Regions from separate parts of the Paenibacillus sp. sgz302190 genome, predicted to be linked through region 3. Evidence: riboswitches for the same ligand, from Rfam matches in the RefSeq annotation. Region 3 holds a riboswitch; each other region holds the start of a gene.
What was found. A riboswitch is a leader RNA that binds a small molecule or an ion and turns the genes downstream of it on or off. The one in region 3 is predicted to bind cyclic di-AMP.

Region 1 (5,991 bases), on a different contig from region 3:
ACAAATATGATCAACCGACCGCCATCAAGCAGCGCATCAACGCGCGCCGGGAGCTGCGCGGTGCATGCTATCAAGCAGCCTCAGCTCCGCCCCAGCCACCTCCCGCCGCCTGGTCACCCTCCGGCAAGAGCATGCCAGGCTCGCCGAAAACCGCTCGAACGCGACGGCAAAAAAGCCGCTCCCGATTGGAAGCGGCCTGCCGGCAGAAGCACTTATGCGTCGTACCCTTGTTTCTTGGTCAACATAACGATCAACCCTACGACAATCAACCCGATCGCCAGCGAAGACTGCCCCATAATGTTCAGGCTGATGATACTCCCAAGCGTGAAGATGGCGAAAAAGATCACCGAAACGCTTCCCAGAATAAAGACGGGAAGGAGGATCCATCTGTTTTTGCCGCCGAACCAGTAAAACTCCAGCAGCCCGAACGCTACCGCCAGCGGGAATCCCGGCCACGTATACTCCCAGATGTCGAACAGCATGGAAATCTGGCATACGCCTCCGGCCACAAGGAGAATCCCTCCCGGAATCAACAATCCGGCCCCACGCCGCCGAGTCGCATAGAAATACATCCAATGAAACAGGAGCCCCAAAGGAATGACAAACAAACTTGGCCAAAAATAGGCGAACACCATCCCAGGATCCATCGCATTTCCCTGACTCGTAAAGAAGAAGAAAATTCCCGCCAAGACGAGAAGTGCTCCAAGCAGCGTCTTCTTATCCACCGTTTACCTCCGCTATTCCATAAAATCAATATTTACTTCATTCTAGAATAAATCGGCTTGCTCCGCCAGCACCCCTGGAACGATTTTCCCTACGTCCCGAGACGGAGGCGCGGCCCCCTCCCGGGTACAGGTACGGTTAGCGGCGGCGCATGAGAAAACGGTTAGCGGCTTAGCAATTCGTTGGCGGAGACAATGTTGTCGTTTTTCTTTTTCGGCTTGTTCCAGAACTGCTCATTTCCGGGCAAATCATCGAACCAGGCCGCATGCTCAGGGCAGTCGAGCGCCATAAATTTCCCGTACTGGTCGTCCCGGGATTGATGGTATTTCAAATAAGCCTTCCCATTCTCGATGGCCAAAATTTCGATTTTGCCGGAAGTGTGACTCATCGATAGGCGGACACGCTTGCCCAGGCCGGACGTGAGGGCCTTCGCCTCTTCCACGATCCGGTACACGCGTTCCAGCGGCAGTACGAAATCTTTATTGCCGGCGACGGGCCGGTTAATGAAAAAATAATAAGGCGTGACACCCGCCCACGAAAGCTTATCCAGCAGCTCCGCAAGCACCTCGGGCCGATCATTGATCCCTTTTAGAACAGGCGTTTGGTTCACGACAATCGCTCCCGCTTGATGGAGCGCTTCGAAGCCCCTCTTCGCTTCCGCCGTAATTTCGCGCGGATGATTGATATGCGCCATCACGTAGATGCGGCGCTCCGAGTCGGAATGCTTCCGGATGGACTCCAGCAGCTTCTCGTCTTCGTAGATCCGCATCGGATTGAACACGGGAATTTTCGAGCCGAGCCGAATGATCTTCACATGGTCGATCGCTCTCAACCGTTCGAAGATGCCGTTCAGCCTTGCCGTGGAAAGGATCAAACTGTCCCCTCCCGTCAGCAGCACATTGTTGATCTCCTTGTGCCGGGCGATATAGGCCAGCCCCGGGTCGACGTTCGACATCGCCTCGCTGACATCGTTGCGGAACAACCGCTTGCGGAAACAATAGCGGCAGTAAGCGCCGCAAACCTCGGATACGATCAAAAGGGCCGTCGTCCTGTATTTATGCTGGCAGCCGGGAACGACGTAATTCGTGTCCTCATCCGACGCGTCCCACCTTCCATATTCGGACAGCTCCCCGTCATTGGGAACGATCAATTTCTTGATCGGATCTTCCGGGTTGTTCCAATCTATCAGTTTCAAGTAATAATCGTTTACGCGAAACACGAATTTTTCCGTTATTTGCTTCAACCTTGTTCGATCGCGTTCGGGAATCTCCAGGATTTTATCAATATCGGTAATATATTTCGGTTGCGGCATATTTCATCCTCCTTGAAAAGACAGAATGTTGGCTTTCAACGAATCCAAGACGGCTATCTATCTCCTCCTTCCGCGGATCAAAGCTGCAAAATAAAAATGACCCGTCTTATAGCCGGCAAGAGGACATGTCGATGCCTCCGGGCCGAAAACTATACGTCGGGTCCAATTGAACGCAAAAAGACCCGAATAAACGGGTCAGCAAATGCAAATATAACACAATGCAACTATGACCCACCTACTGCTGACGAGGTTAGCTGCCGGGCTCGGGAAAGATGGTTCCCTACATAAACATCATGATTCGCCCCAAAAAGATTGGTTCCCCCGCTTTCCGATTCGTTAAACCGGAAATTAAGCGTATTTTTATCTTACACAAACACCGCCGGAGAGTCAATGACGCAGCGGGATTCCGCATTAAATCAGATCGGACTTTCGCAGAAGTCTTTGAACAATAACGGAAACCTCCGCTCTTGATATGAAGGCTCCAGGATCCAGCACGGCGCCGTTTCGTCCGGAAAAGATCCCGGATGCCAAGCAGTCGGAAATCCCGTTCTTCGCCCAATTCGATATCGTACCCGCGTCGGTGAAGGAGTTCAATAGCTGTCCTGCATTTGCGGAAGACTTCGCTTTGAGCCCTGTAATAGCCATTGCTCTGGCCATGATCACCATCGCTTGTTCGCGTGTAATCTTATCATTCGGGCGGAAGGTGCCGTCTTCAAAACCACTAATCAGGTTGTACGCGAAGGCCGTTCCAACCGCGCCGGCATACCAATCTTTCGAATTAACGTCAGAGAAAGACAGTGCCCCTGCTTTTGGCTGCACTCCTAATCCGCGAATCAAAATTGCCGCAAACTCCGCTCGTGTAATATCTTGATCGGGATTGAAGAAGCCTTTGCCGACGCCATTGATGATCATACGCGATCCCATATCGTTTATCGCTTCTTTGGCCCAGTGCGCCTCCGCATCCTTAAACTCAACCGGATGCCATACGACGGAATAGGCACTATTCGTCATGCTGTTTATCTTGGCATAAAGCTTGCCGTCCAGCCGCACGATCTTGGTCGGCACATGGCGCAGCGTTCCATCCGTTTCAACCACGACACCAGTTGTGATTTTGTCAGGATCAACGCCATCCGGAATCGCTATTGTACGTTCAACATAAGCTTTGAACCCGTTGACTTCGATCGTCTTGTCCTTATAAAAAGCTCTTACCGTAAAATCAAGCGGCGGGACAACGACCGAAATTTTCCCTTCCCCGGATTCTTTCAGAACCCCTTGCGCCGGCGTTTTTGACACAGCAATTTCGATTTGAATCTTGATATCCTCCAAGGCTGCCGATTTGCCCAACTGATTCGAAATCGATTGGATGTCGATCTGCCCGGCCGGTAAGTTATAGGTCGCTTTATCTGTTTTTATTTCCAATACCGCTTGCTGCAGTTCCATTTTGCTGATCATCTGTCCGTCAAGCTCTCCGCGCACGACATCGGATTTGGCATCCGCCAGCATCGTCACCACAGCGAATCGCCCTTCCTTCGCCAATAGATCCCCCAGCTTGTCCCGGTCAATGCTGATGGTTGTTACCGTCTGTGAATTTACGCTCGTCACCTTGGCCGTCCCAACATTCACCGATTTGCCGTTAATGAGAACGGTAACGCCCGTTTTATCAGGTTGCGATGTAGTCGAAGGCATCGACTGTGGCGGCGTACTTCCACCACTGTCGCCGTCGGAAGGGATCTCCAGTCTTACGGTATTAGAAACGGCAGAAACAGGGCTGCTGCCAACGCTGTTAATCGCCGCCACAGTAAACGTATAGGTCGTGCCATACGTTAAGCCCGTAACTGTGATTGGGCTGCCGGTTCCGGTTGCAGTCAGTCCTCCCGGAATCGAGGTCACGGTGTAGCCGACGATCTCACTGCCTCCATTGCTGGATGGCGCATTGAAGCTTACCTTCGCTCCGCCGTTGGCTGCAACGGCGGTTACGCCCGTCGGGGCGTCAGGTACCGCAGCAGGCACTCCCGGCGCTGTCGGTGTCACGCTGTTCGATGCGGCCGAAGGGCCGGAGTTTCCTGCGCTATTCGTCGCTACAACCGTAAACGTATATGCCGTCCCATACGTTAAGCCCGTAACCGTGATTGGGCTGCTTGTACCCGTCCACGTCAATCCTCCCGGACTTGAAGTTACCGTATAGCCGGTTATGAGGCTGCCTCCATCGTTGAGCGGGGCCGTAAAACTGACCTTTGCTTGCGATTGGCCTTCCGCCACCTCCGATTTTACATCGGTCGGTACGTCCGGAGGGGTAGTTATCTCAGATAATTTCTGGATACGGTGGTTGCCGAAATCAGCGACATATACAGTGTTTCCGCTATCTATCGCTACACCGCTTGGACTAATAAATTCCCCAAGGCCGCTTCCCTCTCCGCCTCCGCTCTTCTTCCATTCTCTCCACACCCCCGTGGAAACGTCCAGCTTCTGGATGCGATTGTTGCTCATGTCAGCAACGTATACATTCCCGCCGGCATCTACCGCCACGCTGTAAGGCTCGTCAAATTCTCCAAGGCCTTTCCCCGAACCGCCGCCGCTCTTCTTCCACTCACTCCATACTCCTGTAGCTGCCGTCAGCTTCTGGATACGGTGGTTATTGGTATCCGCTACATACACATTTCCGCTGCCGTCCACCTCGATGCCGGAAGGTCCATAAAATTCTCCGAGGCCGCTTCCCGCGCCCCCTCCGCTCTTTTTCCACTCGCTCCATACTCCCGTGACTGCATCCAGCTTCTGAATACGACTGTTATTCGTATCCGCCACGTACACATTCCCGCTGCGATCTACCGCCACTCCGCTCGGATAATCAAATTCCCCACGGCCGCTTCCTTTGCCGCCTCCGCTCTTCTTCCACTCTCTCCATGCTCCCGTGGATGCCGTAAGCTTCTGGATACGGTGGTTATCACGATCGGCCACGTATACATTCCCATTGCTGTCTACAGCAACGTCGGTCGGATTCTCAAACTCTCCAAGACCGTCACCCGAACCGCCTCCGCTCTTCTTCCACTCGCTCCATATTCCTGTGGACACCGTCAGCTTCTGGATGCGATGATTATCGTAATCGGCCACATACACATTCCGCTCGCTGTCCACCGCCACACCGCTCGGATAACTAAACTCGCCCAAGCCTTTGCCGGCAACCGCTCCCCTATATACCCATTCGATCCATACTCCTGTGGATACCGTCAGCTTCTGAATGCGCTCATTGCCAGAATCGGCCACATACACATTCCCGCTTCCATCCACCGCTATGCCTTTGGGTTGATTAAACTCTCCCAGGCCGCTGCCCGAACCACCGCCGTTCTTCTTCCACTCGCTCCATACTCCTGTGGATACCGTCAGCTTTTGAATGCGATGGTTGCCATACTCGGCCACGTATATATTCCCGTTGTTGTCTACGGCAACGTCGTACGGATTATTAAACTCGCCCGGACCGCTTCCCGCGCCTCCTCCGCTCTTCTTCCACTCGCTCCATACTCCCGTGGATACCGTCAGCTTCTGAATGCGATGGTTGCCGGTATCCGCCACGTACATATTGCCGCTGCTGTCCAGCGCAACGCGGGATGGAAAATTAAACTCGCCTAACCCGCTCCCTTTACCGCCCCCGCTCTTCTTCCACTCGCTCCACACGCCAGTAACTGCATCCAATTTCTGAATGCGATGATTCCAAGCATCCGCCACATACACATTCCCGCTATTGTCTACAGCCACGCCTCTCGGATTATTAAACTCGCCCAGGCCGCTTCCCGCGCCCCCTCCGCTTTTCTTCCATTCGCTCCATACTCCTGTGGATACCGTCAGCTTCTGAATGCGATGATTACTGGTATCCGCCACATACACGTTCCCGCTGACGCCTACCGCTACGCCTGCCGGATTGGAAAACTCGCCCAAACCGCTTCCATACGCCGGCCCATCGC
Region 2 (5,991 bases), on a different contig from region 3:
TCCCGCTCCGGATAAATGACGCGGTCCACGCCGATTTTATTCAGCACTTTGCCGTGCAGCTCGGACAGCGCCTTGGCGACGACCATTTTGACACCCAAATCTTTCAGCACAATAGCGGTTAAAATGCTGGCCTGAATATCGTCGCCGATCGCGACGACCGCACAGTCAAAGTTGCGCACGCCGAGCGACTTCAGCACTTCCTCGTCCGTGGCATCCGCCACGACCGCATGCGTCAGCTCGGAGCTCATCTCGTCGACCGCTTCTTCGTCCTTGTCGATGCCGAGCACCTCATAGCCCAGCTTGATCAGCTCCTTCGACAAGCTGGATCCGAATCGGCCCAGACCGATTACCGCGTATTGATTTTTTTTCATCTCCAGTATCCCCTAACCAATCGTAATTTTACCCTCAGGGTATCTATATAATTCTTTTTCCTGTTTCGGCTGCAGCGCGTAAGCGAGCGTTATAGGACCGAGCCGGCCGGCGAACATCGTCAGGCTGAGCATAATTTTGCCGAAAACGGTCAGCGACGGCGTAAGCCCCATAGTCAAGCCGACAGTACCGAAGGCGGACGTCACTTCGAACAATATTTTCAAAAACTGCACGGACTCCGTCGTCGATAACAGCATGGACACGAATATGACGAGAAAGAGCGCGATCATCGTGAGCGTAATCGCTTTGAGAATGCGGTCCTTCGCCAGACGGAAACGGAAAATGACGATATCTTCCTTGCCTCGGATCATCGTGATGATGGCGGCAATGAGAATGGTGAACGTCGTCGTTTTGATCCCGCCCCCCGTCGAGCCGGGAGAAGCCCCAATAAACATGAGAATCACCATGAAAAATTGCGACGCCTGACGCATGGCGCCGATGTCCACCGTATTCGCGCCGGCCGTCCGGGGCGTGACGGATTGGAAAAACGAAGCCAACATTTTTCCGCCGAAATTCAGCGGTCCTAACGTCTTGGTGTTCGTGTATTCGAATATAAATATCACTAGCGCGCCGAAAACGATCAGAAATCCCGTCATGGCAAGCACGACTTTGGAATGCAGGGAAAGTTTCTTCGTTTTGTGATATTCCATCAAATCGGACAAGACGATGAAGCCGAGACCTCCGAGCACGATCAGCGCCATCGCGACGACGTTCACCGTGAAATCGTTGACGTATCCGGTCAGCGAGACGAAAGGAGCATCGGCGGTGCCGAACAGGTCGAATCCGGCATTGTTGAACATCGAAACCGCATGCCAGATGCCGAAGTACAGCGCCTTCGAAAATTCCATGTCGAACGACCAACGGATCGTGAACAAAATCGCCGCTATCGCTTCGATGCTTAATGAATAAATAAGTACTTTGCGGATCAGCCGCACAATCCCTTCCATACTGCCCTGGTTGAACGCCTCCTGTAGCAGCAATCTTTCCTTCAGCGTAATTTTTTTGCGCAGCACGAAGGCGAACAGCGTGGCCATCGTCATGAAGCCGAGACCGCCGATCTGGATCAGGCTGACGATGACGACTTGTCCGAACACGGTAAATGCCGACCCGGTATCGACCACGACGAGGCCGGTTACGCAGGTCGCCGATGTGGCCGTAAACAGCGCATCGATAAAAGGCAGCGACCGGCCGCTCGTCGAGGCAAAAGGAAGCGTCAGCAGCCCCGCTCCGATCAAAATAATGGCGGCGAATCCAAGGACCAGAATTTGCGGAGGCGTAAGCTGCCAAATGCTTATTTTTTTCATAAATCCCCCTGTTGTCATCAATTGAACACGCAAAAAAAGACACTGGAAATCCAATGCCTTATTCGGAAATGGTTCCTGACGTAAAGCCTACGAGGTTAGCTGACGGATTCGGGTGCGCGCAGTCACCCTATTTGTCCGGTTTTTTGACGCCGGAGACAAAATTCACCCCAAATTACATGGTTCCCCCGTTTTCAACAAGAAATTCGGCTTTTTATTCAATTGATATGAATTATATATCTGATTTATTGTTCCGCACAAAGTTGTTTTCAGCGGATTTGCGGGGGTTTTCGCAGCATTCCATCGTGTCTGGCAAGCAGGAGAGGGCGTTACGATTCGAAATCGCGAATTTGCCCCGGTTTACGTTTTATTTTGCATGAATTGGTTTTCCTTAACATCTGTGATACTTTTAATTTAGCGTATTTGCGAACCAACATTATCCAAGGAGATATTTTATCCCATGATGCGAATGAAATTGAACCGAACTTTGCTGATCCTCGCGTGCATCGGCGTGGCCTTGTATATGGGGGTCAATATGCTTGCGGGATATCAAACGGAAGAAGCGGCCCCGGCGGAAAGTCCGGCCGTTACGAAGCAGCAGGCGGCCGACGCGGCCGGGCAGTTTTTGCAAAGCCGCTACGGCATCGGCCAGCCGAGTACTTTCGTCGTATACCAGTCCGAAAAGTCGAGAAGCGGATACTTGCAGAAAGAACACCTTTTGCACGAGTATGAGCTGAAATACGGGGACCGCTTCCCGCTCGATTTCTATCAGGTCAGCGCCGTCGATCCCGGCAGCAAGCGCAAATTCGAAGTTGACGTCAACTACAAAAGCTTGCAAATCGTCGGCTGGCGCGAGACGCTCACCGGTACCGCCGCAGCGATCGGCAGGCAAAAAGCGGACCAGCTGGCCAAGGAGGAGATGAGCCGGCAGGGCTTTAATCCCGACGATTTCAGTCTTGTCGAGGAGCCGAAGAAAGCGGCCGGCGCGAACACGTACGTTTACGAAAAGAAAGCGGAAGCCATCGGCGGTTCCAAGCTGCGCTTGCGGATCGATTTTGACGATAACGCTTTGGTCGGCTATGCCGTGCAATTCAGCATCCCAGAGGACCATCAGGCATGGCTTGACTCGCAGGATCAATCCGCCTCGTTCATGACCTGGATCAGCATGGGCTTTACGTTCCTGATGTCCGTTGCGGCCATCGTATATGCCGTCAGGCACCGCAAGCAGATGGATTTTCGCAAGGGCCTGCTGCTCACTGTTATTTTTACGACGATTTACATCGCCAACAACATCAATATGTATCCGGCTTTCAAAACGATGTCCGGCGATATCGCAGACAACGGAACCGCCACATTGGCCGGCTCGCTGTTCATGAACGTCGTCACGCTGCTGCTCGGTCTATCGGTCTACATCTCGCTTGCTTCCGGCAGCCGGTGGTGGGAGTCGAACGGGTGGAAGCCTTGGCCGGCTTGGCGGGAATCGCGCTTCGGATCGGAAGTGTTTCACGGAATGGGCCGGGGCTACTTGCTCGCCCTGTTCATCCTTGGGGTCCAGCAAGTTCTGTTCTATGCGGGCGAGGTCCGCTTCGACGTATGGGCCGTGAACGATCCGGGGGATTCCGTATTGAATATGCTGGAGCCCAAATTGTTTCCGCTGATGGCGTGGGCCGCCGCAATATCGGAAGAAGCCGCTTACCGGCTGCTCGGCATCCTGCTGTTCAAAAAGCTGTTCCGCTCGAACTTCATCGCCGTTCTGCTGCCGAGCATCATTTGGGCCGCGAGCCATACGCAATACCCGATCTATCCGGTGTATACCCGCCTGATCGAGGTAACCGTCATCGGCATCATTCTCGGCTATGTGTTCCTGAAATACGGCTTCATCACCGCCGTATTCGCCCATGCTTGCATGGACAGCATCCTGATGGGCCTGTCGCTGTTCTCGCTGGACCAGGCGGGCGATGTTGCCGCAGGTATCTTCTACATCCTGCTGCCGGCCCTCGCCGCGCTGCTGCTGGCATGGTGGCACCGGCGGCGCCTCGCGCCAAGCCCGGGGTAGAGCCAGCGCATGGCTGGCGGTGCGCGGGGATAGCCCCCGTGCGGCGCTGAGAACCTGCGGACGCTCGCTGGGCTGCGCTCGTCGGGCTGCGCGCGGCGCACCTCCGAACGCCCACTAGAGTCTGCGCTCGTTAGGCAGCCCGTGGCGCTGATAACCTCCGAACGCTCGCTGGGCACTCGCGGTGCTGAGAGCCTTCGAACGCCCACTAGGGTCCGCGCTCGTTGGGCAGCCCGTGGTGCTGATAACCTCCGAACGCTCGCTGGGCACTCGCGGTGCTGAGAGCCTTCGAACGCCCACTAGGGTCTGCGCTCGTTGGGCAGTTCCCAGCGCTGATATCCTGCAATAATCAAATCGGAGATAAAGTGACAGGCTAGCGAAACCAGGGGACGCAGCCGCTCTACCCTAAGTCACGCCTCTCCTACACGGGATGGGGCGCATGGCAGCTTGACAGACAAAAACCTGCAAAAGTGCAGGTTTTTTCCTTAAAAATGGTTCATTTTCGCGAAAAGCCTGCAATTGTGCAGGAATTTTCGATGAAATTAGGTCTGAGCCCATGTTCGCGGCGAAAAGCCTGCACATTTGCAGGAATTTTTCGTGGACAGTGGATCAACCGCGCAAAAACTGTACTTTTGCAGGTTTTTTCGCGCAACTAGGCAAATGGTGCGACCGACTCTGGCGTGTGGGCTTCTCAGGAACCAGCAAATCTGCAGGTAGTTTCGTTCAAACCATCCTGGGCGAGAATTCCTGCACAATCGCAGCTTTTTCCGCCAAATGGACCGATTCCGTTGAAAAAACCTCCCACTTTACACGAAAATAGAACGCAGGAAACTTGGTACCGGCGTCCACAACGTTATAGGAGTTTGCGCAGGTTTTCGGCAGGCTCCGGAACAACACTTTTCCGCCGTCATGCAGCGCAGCCCCCGATAGGAGCTGCGCGAGGTGCACACCTTTCACGTAAACCGACAAAAAAGCGGGGCCCCCTTACTCCTGGGGAACCGCCGCCTCATTTTCGCCTTGCAAAGCTTTCATAATTTTATTTGCCAGCTTTTCACCGATACCCAGAGGCTTGAAGTCTTCGACTTTGGCCTCTTTTATTTTGCGTACCGAGCCAAAATGCTTGAGCAGCGCCTTCCGCCGCTTCTCGCCGATGCCCGGTATCGCGTCAAGCTGGGAGACGACCATCGACTTCGCCCTCGTCTCGCGGTGAAACGTGATCGCGAAGCGGTGCACTTCGTCCTGGATGCGCTGCAGCAAATAAAACTCCTGGCTGTCCCGCTGCAGAGGAATTACTTCCGCCGGGTCGCCCATCATCAGCTGCGCGGTTTTGTGCTTGGCGTCTTTCACCAGGCCGCAAATCGGGATGTACAGCCCCAATTCGTTCTCCAGCACATCGACCGCAGCGGAGATTTGCCCTTTGCCTCCGTCCACGACGATCAAATCGGGCATCGTCAAATTTTCCTTGAGCACCCGCTCGTAGCGGCGGCGGATCACCTCGCGCATCGTTTCGTAATCGTCCGGCCCCTGAACGGTTTTCACCTTGTATTTGCGGTACTCTTTGCGATCCGGCTTGCCGTTGATGAACACGACCATGGCCGAGACCGGATTCGTCCCTTGAATGTTCGAGTTATCGAACGCCTCGATGCGGTGAATCGCACCCGTTCCCAGCCATTCGCCCAGATTTTGCACCGCTTTGACGGAACGGCTTTCATCGCGCTCAAGCAGCCTGAACTTCTCTTCCAGCGCCATGCGGGCGTTATCCTTCGCCATATCGACCATCTGCTTTTTCAACCCGCGCTGCGGAAAATGAACCTTCACCTTCAGCCACGACTCCAGCGCTTCCCGCACGTCCTTCTCCTCGGCTTCAGCCTGGGCAGCGCCACCACCAGCTTCCGCAACTCCTTCTGCCTGTATAGCGTTCCCGGCTTCTGCTACAGCTTCAGCCTGCGCGGTACCCCCAACTTCCCCAGCTCCTTCGGCCTGTATAGTGCCCGCAGACTCCGCTACGGCTTCAGCCTGTGCAGTGCCATCAGTTTCCGAAACTCCTTCCGCCTGCATAACACTCCTAGCCTCCGCTACGACTTCGGCCCGTACAGTACCACTTGCTTCCGTTACAGCTTCGGCCTGTGCGGCACCCCCAACTTCCCCAGCTCCCTCGACCTGGATAGTGTTTGCAGCTTCAGCAGCTCCTTCCACCCGTATAGCGCT
Region 3 (5,991 bases):
ACCCCACTCTGCGGGTCAAGCCCGTTACGGCCGCCGACGGCATCGGGCATGTCGAATCTTTCAGCTCCATGATGGAGCGCAATCATGCGGCGGCAGGCATCAATGGCACGTTTTTCGACGCTTATGAAGAGGACGACACGATTCGCTATCCGAACGGGCTGCTCATCGATTCAGGCGATGTCGTGCACTCCGGCACCAACCCGTCCTTGCTCGTCCTCGCCGACAAGACGGTAAGCGTGGGGTACTTCGGAACCGGACACCAAATAAGCGTTGCCCATGGCGGCAGCGCCTACAAGTTCACCGCCTGGGGAGTGAACAAATATTACGGAGATTCCGTAGACGATCAAATCATCTGGTACACGAGAGCTTTCGGGGAACGGATCGATTTTCCGAATTCGACCAAAATCGTCGTTCAAGCAGGTGTTATCACTGCGATCACCGAAGACGGGGCCGCCATCCCTGAAGACGGACAAGTGTGCCTTGTCGGCCGCAGCGCCAACAATCTGGCCCATGTCCTGCCGAACATCCATGTGGGAGACGCCATACGCCTAACGTCAACGCTGGACGGCGGCTCGGGAACCACTCCCGCGCTGCCCCGGGTGGACGCAGCCGTAGGCGCCGGTCCGCGCCTGCTCGCCGGCGGCGCCGTCGATATCGATTACGAGAGAGACGGCTTCACCGATCCGCGAATTACGACACAGTCGAATGTGCGCAGCTTTATCGGCGTTGACGAATCACGCCGTCTGGTGATGGGCACGATGTCTTCGGCGACGATCGACGACATGGCGCATGTGCTTCAGGACATGGGCTTGACGGATGCCATGAACCTCGATGGAGGCGCGAGCTCCGCCCTGTATGCGGATGGCGTCACGCTCACCGCACCCGGGCGCCTGCTCAGCAATGCACTTGTGGTGGAAAGGCTCCGGTATCCGCAAATTCAAGTTGAAGTGAACGGGCAATTCGTGAACGAGTTCAGGGGATATTTGCTCCAGGAGACGAGCATGGTGCCGTTTCGCGGCATTTTGGAGAGGATCGGGGCGAAGTTTGACTGGAACGGGAACACGCGCACGCTAACGGTTCAGTACGGAGCCAACCGCCTGCTCCTGCATCCGGACGATCCCGTCATGCTGTGGAACGACAAGCGGGTAGTTCTGCCCGCCGCTCCCGCCATCGTGGACGGCCACATCTATATGCCGCTTCGCACCGTCATGGAGTCGCTCGGCGGGCAGGTCGCCTGGGACGCCGCGCTGTACCGCGCTTCCCTTACTTTTCCATAACCGCCGCTCTTATCAGTGAATCCTGTTCATGCGCACGATTCTGTAATAAAACTGGCCGCCGACTTGCTGCTCGACCTCCAGATACCCTTCCACATGGACGTAATCGCCTGTCATGTAGCCGATTGCGTCGGAAGTGCCGCTGTGAGCCAGAAAAAGCATGGCGGCCTTTTCATTGCTAACGACGAAGCCCGTCTGCTCCTTGACCTGGAACTTGTCGATAATCGTGCCGTGATGAGATCTTGCAATATGATGAAAGCGCCAGGCGCCGTCTTCCTTATTCAAAAAATAGAGCACCCGGTTCCGGACGCTGCCGCTGAATTCCCGGGTAACGCCGACTAGGCAGACGCCGCTGTTCAACATGAGAAATTCATCGATCTCGTAGTGCTTCAAACGCAGGCGCTGCAAGTTTTTATAGTGCAGATAGACTTCCATTTCGTCCACCGTGCTTTGATCGGCCGGGTCCTGCTTCGTGGCATAATACACTTCTCTAATAAAAGTATCCGTTTGGAGGTTCCGCGCGCCTTGAAAATTGTCGTATGTCTGAAAAAAACGACGGATCACGTCCATAATTTCCGGAGGGATCGCAGCGCTTATTTCCGCAGCATGATTATTGTTCATGATAACCGCTGTATTTTTTCTTAAAAACCACCGCTTCAAGACTGCTGTCAGCATGGAGATTGCCGTTCACCCGCTTCCTCTTTCTCCGAACATTTCTTCATTATAGGCGAAAAACGATAAAAATTCGATATAAATCGCAATTTTTCAACACAAAAAAGAAACATCCGTTTTCCGTGGCTTGCACAAAACAGATGTTTCTTTCATTTTTCAGACAGGCTAGCTTCTATATGATTCTCTTGGCGCCAACGTATCTCGCGCCCCAATACTTGCTCGACAAACTCTCGACGGCTACTCCTCTTGAAGAGGTGGATGAAATAAATTGATCATTCCCTAAATAAATACCGACATGATCGACAACACCGCGGCCAAAAAAGACCAAATCTCCCACCTTCAGATCGGATACCGGCGTTCCGGCATCGCTGTACATTTCGGCGGAAGTTCTCGGAAGATCGATTCCTTCCGCTTCAAACACATAACCGACAAGACCCGAGCAGTCAAATCCGCGCGGCGTCGTTCCGCCCCATTTGTACGGGACTCCCATGTAATTGCTCGCCGTCTGCACGATCAGATCGGTCATGGACGGCTGAGGCGGCGCAGGCGCAGGTGCGGGCGGTTCCGGCGGCGCCGTCCAGGCCGGCTTGTGGGGCTTGCCGTCCGCATTCACGATCGCGATCTGATTCGCATCGCTCCACTCGATCTTGGAACCGAACGTTTCCGTAATAAAACGAAGCGGTACGTATGTACTTCCCTGGATAAAAGCCGGGCTGCTCTCCAGGCTGATTTTCTTGCTGCCCACAAGCGCTTGCTGCTCGTCCGTCCTCAGTGAAACGACCTGATCCTTGGTCAACACCGAGACGGCGACCTCGCCTCCTTGCTTCGCCCATTTCACTTCATAGCCCAGTTTGTCGGTTACGGCCCTTAACGGCACTTGCAAATTCCCTTTTTTGTCGATAAAAGGCTGCGCGTCCGTAAACTGCACGATGTCGTCGTTGACCTGGACTTTGACTGAAAGCGCTTGAGAAGCTTCCGCTTGGGCAGGCAGCAAAGCAGCGCCGGATACTGCTGCGCCGATAAAAGCGCATGAATAAACAAGACGTTTCAAAAAGATTGCCTCCCTGAGCCTCCGAGGTTAGTTGACGGGTTCGGGAAGAGGAATTCCCTTGACCGGTTCGGACATCCGAACCGATCTTTCACCCCAAATGAAGAAGTCCCCCGTACCGGAGCTTGTGCTGCTCCAAGATTCGGCATTTTTTTTTACTTTGATAGACTAGCATAGAATTCGGACAAATTTCAAATTTTGCGTCGCGGTAAAAATTCCCAAGGCCAAATCAGGCGTTTTGCCTGCTCCCAGCCTTAAGCCGGATCGCGCTCGACGCGGAGCGCAAACCTCATATGAGCGCCGGAAACTTGCGGCCGGTAGCGGTATACCACTTCAACGCGATTGTCAAAAACGTTGATTTCAGGCGCAGGCGCATCGGCCTCTATGCGGCAAGTCAGCCCAGGCATTGTCCACACATCGGGAGCTATGTCGGCGTCGTGAATATGCTTGCCCGTAATTTCGAAAAACAGCTCGATCTCCGCATTCGTCTGAAAATGAACGTCAACCGCGAGCCGGTCCTGCCCCGCTTCGGCATCGAACGCAATGCCTCTCAGATGCGTGTTCCAATGCTTGCCCGCTTCCCGGCGAATCAGCCTCATATAATACTTGTCTCCATCGCCGGTTCGCCAGTGCATCGTCGCAGGATGCATTTGCCCGTTCGTGTTGCGGCTCCCGGTCATCCCGCCGATCATCAGATTGTCTTCGATCCAGGCCGTCGCCGTGCACAGATTCGAATTAGCGCCGGGGCGATCCCGTTCGCACAGCTCTCTGAACTGCTTCCGGGCCAGCCGCCGGCCCTGGAACGCAGCCAGCGCCGGTTTAACGGCCGGCGGCACGTCGACCCCAACCAGAGCGATCATCGGGTCATGCTCGGATTCGCAATTGATCCCGGCGAGATACTCGTAGCCCTGGCCCAAAGCCAGGTAAAGAAAGACGCCGATCGAGCTGTGATCTCTCATTTCCATCTCATAGGCGCGCGAGAACGGCCCCGACAAATTTTCCAGATTCGGATTGTAAAATAAAGCGATGTTCGCCCACAGTCCTTGCTCGACCTCGCGGCCGATCCGCCGGAACGAGTCCGTCTTGCTGTAGTTCCGCCAAAGCCCCAGCACGGTCAGATCGACGCCGTAATACGTCGTTGTATTAAACTCCGCGAATGACCCGAATTCCGCGAAAGCCTCAATGAACTTGCCCGCCTCCCGGTCGGCATGCCCGATCCAGTCCGCGATGCCGTACCGGTGTCCGAAATAGTGGCAGATGAACATATGCATAAGCTCGATGTTGGTGTTCATCGGGATGGCATCCGACAAACGCCGGTCGATGGACGCTTCCACCGCTTTGCGCATGCAGGAATCCATCCGGGCGACAAGCTTGGCGGGCAGGCTGTCCGCCCAATTTTCCAGGATGACGGCGAACGCGCAGGCAATGAATTCCCGCCAGTTCGGATCATAGGTCGTCCAAACCGTCGGCAGCACATCGTCTACAGCGGTTTGAAACGATTCTCTCGCCGCCGGATCGTCGAGCCGGTCGGATATTTTCCCGAACGTATCGGCCAAAAAGAAGGCGAAGCCCGGCGCAAAAGATTTCCAGGGAAAGCTGCCGGCCGGAGGGTGCGGCACCTGAGGGGCCGTGCGAAACGTGCCGTGATAGATTTCATCCGGACAATCGTACTGCATGTCCATCACCGTAGCGAGCACTTCGCAAGCTCTTGCCAAGTCTCCCGGAGAGTTCCGGAGCAGCAGTCCTATCGCATAGTGCGCGCTCCCCCGCGTATAATGAAGCTGCTCATTTTCTTTATCCCGCAGCAGTTTCATTTCCTCATCGTAATGCAGATCCATATCCGCCATGGCGTGATCGACCAGATAACGCTGTTCGGCCGTCATGCTTTCCATCATGTTTAAGCTCATACCGTCACATCTTCCCTTCATTCAGTCAGTTCCGGGTTGCAAATAAGGATACGGCCCCCAGCATGCCGGCCTCATTGCCGCAAAGCGCAGGCACGATGCGCGTCAGCCCCTGAAAATCGGCCGTTAAATAAGAGTCTACCTTGGCTGCGATCCGGTCGGTTAAAAACGTTTTTTGCGCGGAGACGCCCCCGCCCACAATAATCAGCCCGGGGTCCAGCACGTAGATAAGATCGGCAATGCCTTTGGCTACCTCGTCCATCCACCTGTCGACAGGCTCGGCCCATGCGGAATCTCCGCTTTTGACCCGTTCGAATATGGACTGGCCATTGACGCCGGACGCCGCCGTTTCCTCCAGCTGCCTGTCAAGCACGCTCTTGACTAAGGCCGAAGTGGAAGCCCGCGTCTCATAGCTGCCGGTCTGCATACGGCTCATATGCATGTAGCCGATTTCCGCAGCGCGGAAGTGCGAGCCTTTGTACAGCCTGGAGTCCAAGACGATAGCTCCGCCGATGCCCGTTCCGAGCGCGATGCAGAAAAACGTCCGCTCGCCTTTGCCGGCGCCCATCCAGGCCTCGCCCAGCGCAGCCGCGTTGACATCGTTGATGACCTGCGTCTCCAGTCTCGTGCGCAACTCCAGCTCGCGCTTCAAGTTCACGCCCTTCAGGCACGGGATGTTCTCGATGCCCCCTACGATCGTGCCCGAGTCGTCGACAATGCCTGCCGTGCTAATGGCGATGCCGCTGATCGGGCCCTCTTTTTCGCGAAACCGGCGGACTTCGCTCGTCAGCTTTTCAATAAATGCCTCGCTGTCTTCCGACGCCTGTGTTGCCAAAGATCCGCCCGCCAGCACCTCGCCGGCTTCGTCGACGATCCCGTATTTCACGCTCGTTCCGCCGATATCGAAAGCGATGTAACGCTTTTTCCGCTTTTCCGCTGGCAGCGAACCGGTCTGCTGCCGCTTGAAGCCGTAGGCGACAAATACCAGCATAACAGCTCCGAGCAGCGAGCTCAACGCGCAGACCAGATTCATGGCGGAAGGGCCGCCCTTTTCCAGCAAAAAGCCGTTCAGCATATTGCCCGCGATGCCCGC
Region 4 (5,991 bases), on a different contig from region 3:
CCCGATGATAGCATTGAGCGGCGTCCGCAGTTCATGGCTCATATTGGCCAGAAACTGGCTTTTGATCATATTCGCCTGGATCGCCTCGTCGTGGGCTTTCTCAAGCTGTGCCGTGCGTTCCTTCACCAATTCCTCCAAATGGTCGTTTAACTTTCGGAGCTCCTGGTTCATGATGTAAATTTCGTTTGTTTTTTCCTCAATCTCCAAATCTTTATGAGACAGGCGCTTGGAAATATAAATTCCCAAGAGGGACAGTGCGAGCGTAAACAAAGTGCCTCCGGCTATGAAATAAGCCGACCATTTTTGATCCAGCACCATTCCTGAGGATAGCGCCGCTTTGCCCCCCAAATGAAATTGGGCGGCCATCATTCCCGTATAATGCATACCGACGATCGCGGCGCCCATAATCAATCCGCTCCCGATCTTTTTCCACACTTCGCCGCTTTCTTTGCCCGTACGGAAATAAAACGATAACCATAAAGCCGCGATGGACGCGACGATCGCAATGACGATGGACAGCGCAAAATAGAACGGGTCGTACGAAATATCGACCTGCATGGCGGCCATGCCGATGTAATGCATCGCCGAAATGCCTACGGCCAGCATCAGCCCGCCGCCGATCAATTGGCGCAATGTCAGCTGATTGCGGCCTACGACGTTCAGAGCGACGAAAGACGCGCTGACAGCTGCGAGCACGGACAGCAGCACGAGCATAAGATCGTATCCGATCGGTATAGGCAGAGAAAAGGCGAGCATTCCGACAAAATGCATCGACCATATGCCCATCCCCATGGCAATGGCGCCGAATGAGAGCCACAGCCAACGGGCCCCGCCTGCGGCAGTGCTGATCCGTGCGGTTAAATCAAGAACCGTATAAGACGCAACGACAGCTACGATATATGAAAATATGACCAGTCCCGTATCGTACGTACCATGAACATGCTGCATGTACAATCCCTCTCTCTGTTTGTCGATTATTGTCGTAATGTCGTTCTTTCAATATATTACCATCCCTCTCTTCACTTGCTCAATGAAAATATGCGAAAAAAGCATCAAATAAGGTATAATAGTTGCAGATAAGGTAAGGGGTGAACGTTTTGCCTAAAGCGAAAATATTCATTAGCTCCGTAGGCCAAGACGAATTGCGGCCGATTCGAAACGCCGTTTTCGAGCAATTGACGGAAATCGGGCATGATCCTCTTATGTACGAACGAAATTTTGGCCCGTGGGACTCGCATCAGGATCCTATTAGCAAATGCCTCAAAAAAGTCGAAGAGTCGGAAGTTTTTCTTTTATTTATTAAAGATAAAGGGGGCACGTTCTACCCCAAATACGACCGGACGATTACCCATCTGGAGTACATACAGGCAACCCGTTTGAATAAGACCGTGCTTGTCTTTGTAGAAACCGGCGTCAAGCGCCTGTTTTTCAGCACTATGAAAGGCATTATCGAAGAAATTACGAACAGGCACGCCGAAGAAACCGGGGCTTATCCTAAAGCCGCGGACATTACAGCCGCATTAAAAAGCCATACTCAAGTACCTTCCCACATCGATCCGTACGTGTGGTTTTTCATCGATGATTTGGTCAAAAAAGGGATTTATATGGAAGAGCTCTCACTGGGTGTCTCTATCGACTGGAAAGACTATTTCAGCGACTTGATGCGCAGAGGCGTTCTGCTGCTTCCGCTTGAAGCTACGTTCGAAACGTATACGAAACAAATTCAACTGCATGAAGAGTTCGCTCAATTCATCGAGCGCAATATTCCGCTTTTTCAACATTTACCGAAAGATCGGATGGCGCTCTTTTTCACCGATTTTATGAGCAAGCTCAAAGGCAGAATGGTGAAGCGCCATTACGGAAACTATATGTCCGAGGACATCGGCGCCTTTCATGATTGCTCGGCCGTTACGATATATACGCGCGACAACGGGCGGATGAATTTGCTGCTGGAAGTCGGGAATACGACTAGCGAACCTTTTTTTCTGTTGAATAATGAAAAATCGTACGTATCGATTACGGCGAAAAGGGACAATCCGGAGCAGCTTTTTTTCAATGAAGCCAAGCAAACGCTCTACTTAACGGTAAAATGCCAGGACCGGGTCATGACCTGCCACTTTCGGGCCGATTCCGGCTGGGATGCGCGGAAGTTTGTCACTTTTCGAGATGACGTATTATATGCTATAATGAACCAGAACCCTATGGTTTTTGAATTTGCCCGGAAAATGATCGGAGGGATGCAGCCATGACAACTGTATATGTATCCATTAACGGAAAAGTGTCGGTAGCCGTAGGCGAGCAGCCCAAAGACGCGCTGCTTTTTGTTTCTCCCAACAAGAGCTTTCAAGATTTGCTAAGAGAGCAAAAGGAAGAAAGCACGAAAGCTTTGGAATTGATAAAAAGCCGGTTCGCGGCAGCAAGACGCCGATAAGCGAACAGCGTACATACCAACCGAAACGACGCCAAGCGCGGCCAGATCAGGGAAACCTGACGGCCGGGCTTTTTTGTTGCGGCTGCCTGTTTCTATCAATGGAAACATTTGAGGGGTGATCCCCCCTAGTTTTCTATGCTAGAATGAAACCCACAGAAGGACGCGGGAAACTGCTGTTCTTGCTGAGCAAACAAAACGGCCAAAGCATCGAAAGATGCACGGGGGAACCTCTTTATTTGGGGTGAAGCCATTGCAAAATGGCAGGGTGATTTCTCTTTGACCCGAATCCGTCAGCTAACCTCGTAGGCCAAAAAAGGAGAGGATGGTTTTAATGCGTTTCAAGAAAACAGCTATCACAGGTGCGCTGGTATTAGGCATGATCGTAAGTTCCGGAGCGGCATCCGCAGCTACTTACACTGTGAACGGCCAAGTCATCGGCAATCTGCAGGGGCTCCCGCAAGGGCTTCAGCAAAACATTCAGCAATTACTTCAGCAAGGACTCCAGCAAGGAAATTCTCAAGGAACTTCCCTGGACAGCTTGCTTCAGCAATATCCGCAATTGTTTGATCCGAGCAACTGGGCCGGCCTGTTTAAATCTCCCGGCAATTACAATATGCCATCGGGTTCTTACCATCACGTAAGACATCATGACTCAGACTCGAATACCGGAACGCCTTCCACCGGCACAACTCCGACGGATACGCCTTCTACGGGTACTGACACAGGCAGTGGCACAGGTACGACGACACAACCTTCTACAGGCACTGACACAGGAACAACGACACAGCCTTCCACAGGCACTGATACAGGAACGACAACAGGCACGACTACGGATACTTCGAGCTCCGCGTATGCCGATCAAGTCGTCACCCTGGTCAATCAGGAACGGGCCAAAGCAGGCTTGAGCCCGCTTACAAGCGACTCCAGTTTGGCTGCTATGGCGCTTGATAAAGCGAAAGACATGTACAACAACCATTACTTCGATCACACTTCGCCAACTTACGGATCTCCGTTCGATATGATGACCAAATACGGAATCCAGTACACGTATGCCGGCGAAAATATTGCCATGGGGCAGCAAACTCCGCAAGAAGTTATGACTGCCTGGATGAACAGCGAAGGTCATCGCCAAAACATCTTAAGCCCTAACTACACGAAAATTGGCGTAGCCTTTTACAACAACGAATGGGTTCAAGAATTTATCGCCAATTAATATTGATTCATACGACAACCGTTTCCGAACCCTCCGGAAACGGTTGTTTTGCTATTCGCTACTATTGTCCCGCAGTTCGCTTCAGATTATACCGCGGGATTCGGCGGAGTCGGTACGGCGGGATCGTTGGTTCCGCCCGTTCTTCTGCGGGCGGTCTCCCTTTTTCCCGTAGCCGGCACATGTTCGCCTGCAGCCCCAAGCCCCATGCGCGGCATATTGCCGTACACGCATTCATACTGCCCCTCCTTCATGAGATACGTCTCATGAAAAATGCCGACCGTCCCGTCCGTGCCGACGCTCCGGTTGAATGCCTGCCACGCTTTCAAGTGCACGCCGCCGCGCGCGTATTTTTCCAGATCATCGAACGACTTCCAGTACTGGATCAGCGTCACTCCGCGCCAGCTTAACAAATATTCGGAGTGTAAAAATCCGAGCTCGGGATGGCTGTACAATTCTTTCAGCATTTTGGGCATCGCGCTCATAACAGGCCACCATTTATGGACGGCCCAGAGCTTGTTGACACGCATTCCGATAATAAATACGACGAATGAATCCCCCATTTGGGCCGTATACCGGCCCGGAACGACTTTTGCCATAGAAAACACCCTACTTTCCGATGAATTGTAAATGCATGTCGTAAAAAGCCATGTAATCCGAAGCTTTGAACATATGAGCGGTTAAATAAGCGCCGTAAAACAGCGTGACCAGCATCGCTACCAAGTTTTCGGTATCCCGCTCGGCGTCAATGCCGCCGTCTTGTTTGGCCTCCTCGACAAACTGCCGGAAGCGTTTGTCAAGATTCGGGTCGACGGAAGCGGCCAGCTCCTCCTTGCCGGGAAACAGCAGATGCAATTCCGCTTCGTTCAAATCGGGCATGCAAGGGTGCATTTTCTGCTCCGCAAGAAACCCGATCAGGCTGAGCATCAGTCCCGGCTGTTTCTTCGCGTCCTCGGCCACCTTGCCGAAAATATGGCGGATCGCGGCCATCCCCCGCTTCTGCTCTTCCCGAAGCTCCACAAGCCGCCGCGTCAGCCAAACGAGCATGAAATAAATGAGTACGTCTTCTTTTTGCGGGAAAAACTTAAAAAACGTCACCTTCGATATTTCCGCCCGCCGGCAAATATCGTCGACGTACACGGCGCGAAACGTATTTTCGCCGATCAATTCAAGACTGGCCTGAAAAACAGCCAGCTTCGCGCGGGCTTTTTTAATCTCCCTCAGCGGCATTTTGCTTTTGCTATGGCGTACCGATTGCCGGTTTCCCGCTCTCATATCCTTCACCTTCTCTGCGTACTTATTGTCATCCATTTGTGAACTTATATTTATAAATTAACTCAAGTAAAGTTTTATGTCAATGAGAAAACCTCTAACGCGGCCATTCAATGATGAGCGGCCGCGTTAGAGGTTGGTTTTACCGCCAAGCAGCGATTGTGCCGCGGCGGGGTATTTCTCACGGATAAATGTTGATGCGTTTTAAAATGTCATCGTCGATAAGAAAAATATTGCCATTGCTATCCGCAGACATCAATATACGGTTTCGGTCCAACGTCAACGGGTCCGACTGCTGTATCTGCGTCTCCGGGATATTGAAGATCCCCCTGTTGTATGTAACGCCTTGAAGATCGGCGTAAACGGATATTTCGCCATTCGGATCGATTCGATGAATGAGCGAGTTTTTATCCAGGACATAGAAGTATCCATTGGAGGCTGACAGCCTGGTTATCGAATCCGTGTCGACAGATACTGCGGCTGCTTTTTTCAGCCCATTGTCCGTAAGTTTGAATATCGTTTTTCCGTTTTTGTCAAACACATACGTGACGCCGTCTTTTACCGTGGAGATCATTCGGGTTACGCCCTCGGTGCCGGAATCGGCGAACAGAGCCATCTTCTCGCCTTTTTTTGCCGAATAGACCGACCGCGTGTGCGGGTCCCCGTAATAATACGTTTGCTCGTCAAGAGAAGCAAAAAAATTATCCTCGATGTTGAAAAAGCCGGGCGTTTCAAACTGATATGTAATCATTTTCACTTCCGGCAAAATGGAATACACGACCGTTCGCAAACGCGGGTCCTCCGTTGTGCTTTCGCCGAGCACGTACAAAGCGCCGGTCGCGTCATTGTAAATCAATCTCTCGGGAACGAACGACGAGTAAATAAAACGAATTTTGTCATTTTTAACGGTATAATCAAAGTTGAACTTCTCGTTAATCGCAGTTACCAGAGAAAGCTTCTCTGAAGCATTCGGATCGTATTTCTTGATGACGAGTCCTGATCCTGTAATCGTGTCATTTTCAAGGATATAAACCTGATTATTTTTGGCCGCCGCCACGCTCTTGGTCGAGAGAGGGGC

Region 1: another riboswitch for cyclic di-AMP. It lies ahead of AC6RNO_RS15460 (KamA family radical SAM protein); the one in region 3 lies ahead of AC6RNO_RS34760 (NlpC/P60 family protein).
Region 2: another riboswitch for cyclic di-AMP. It lies ahead of AC6RNO_RS10530 (TrkH family potassium uptake protein); the one in region 3 lies ahead of AC6RNO_RS34760 (NlpC/P60 family protein).
Region 4: another riboswitch for cyclic di-AMP. It lies ahead of AC6RNO_RS16880 (CAP domain-containing protein); the one in region 3 lies ahead of AC6RNO_RS34760 (NlpC/P60 family protein).

Annotation. Positions count from the first base shown of each region.
Region 1 covers NZ_JBZYAO010000012.1:91,256-97,246, forward strand. The annotation lists gene AC6RNO_RS15455 (hypothetical protein) at 213-725, opposite strand; gene AC6RNO_RS15460 (KamA family radical SAM protein) at 887-2,035, opposite strand; cyclic di-AMP (ydaO/yuaA leader) riboswitch at 2,261-2,400, opposite strand; gene AC6RNO_RS15465 (S-layer homology domain-containing protein) at 2,447-5,991, opposite strand, start outside.
Region 2 covers NZ_JBZYAO010000007.1:27,240-33,230, reverse strand. The annotation lists gene AC6RNO_RS10535 (potassium channel family protein) at 1-371, opposite strand, end outside; gene AC6RNO_RS10530 (TrkH family potassium uptake protein) at 384-1,733, opposite strand; cyclic di-AMP (ydaO/yuaA leader) riboswitch at 1,803-1,952, opposite strand; gene AC6RNO_RS10525 (CPBP family glutamic-type intramembrane protease) at 2,191-3,786, shown strand; gene uvrC (excinuclease ABC subunit UvrC) at 4,768-5,991, opposite strand, start outside.
Region 3 covers NZ_JBZYAO010000060.1:2,811-8,801, forward strand. The annotation lists gene AC6RNO_RS34750 (phosphodiester glycosidase family protein) at 1-1,277, shown strand, start outside; gene AC6RNO_RS34755 (hypothetical protein) at 1,290-1,949, opposite strand; gene AC6RNO_RS34760 (NlpC/P60 family protein) at 2,119-2,997, opposite strand; cyclic di-AMP (ydaO/yuaA leader) riboswitch at 3,002-3,152, opposite strand; gene AC6RNO_RS34765 (DUF8769 domain-containing protein) at 3,249-4,901, opposite strand; gene AC6RNO_RS34770 (ROK family protein) at 4,927-5,991, opposite strand, start outside.
Region 4 covers NZ_JBZYAO010000014.1:11,480-17,470, reverse strand. The annotation lists gene AC6RNO_RS16895 (MHYT domain-containing protein) at 1-948, opposite strand, end outside; gene AC6RNO_RS16890 (DUF4062 domain-containing protein) at 1,098-2,249, shown strand; gene AC6RNO_RS16885 (hypothetical protein) at 2,246-2,431, shown strand; cyclic di-AMP (ydaO/yuaA leader) riboswitch at 2,619-2,755, shown strand; gene AC6RNO_RS16880 (CAP domain-containing protein) at 2,763-3,644, shown strand; gene AC6RNO_RS16875 (DUF4188 domain-containing protein) at 3,731-4,240, opposite strand; gene AC6RNO_RS16870 (TetR/AcrR family transcriptional regulator) at 4,251-4,916, opposite strand; gene AC6RNO_RS16865 (stalk domain-containing protein) at 5,095-5,991, opposite strand, start outside.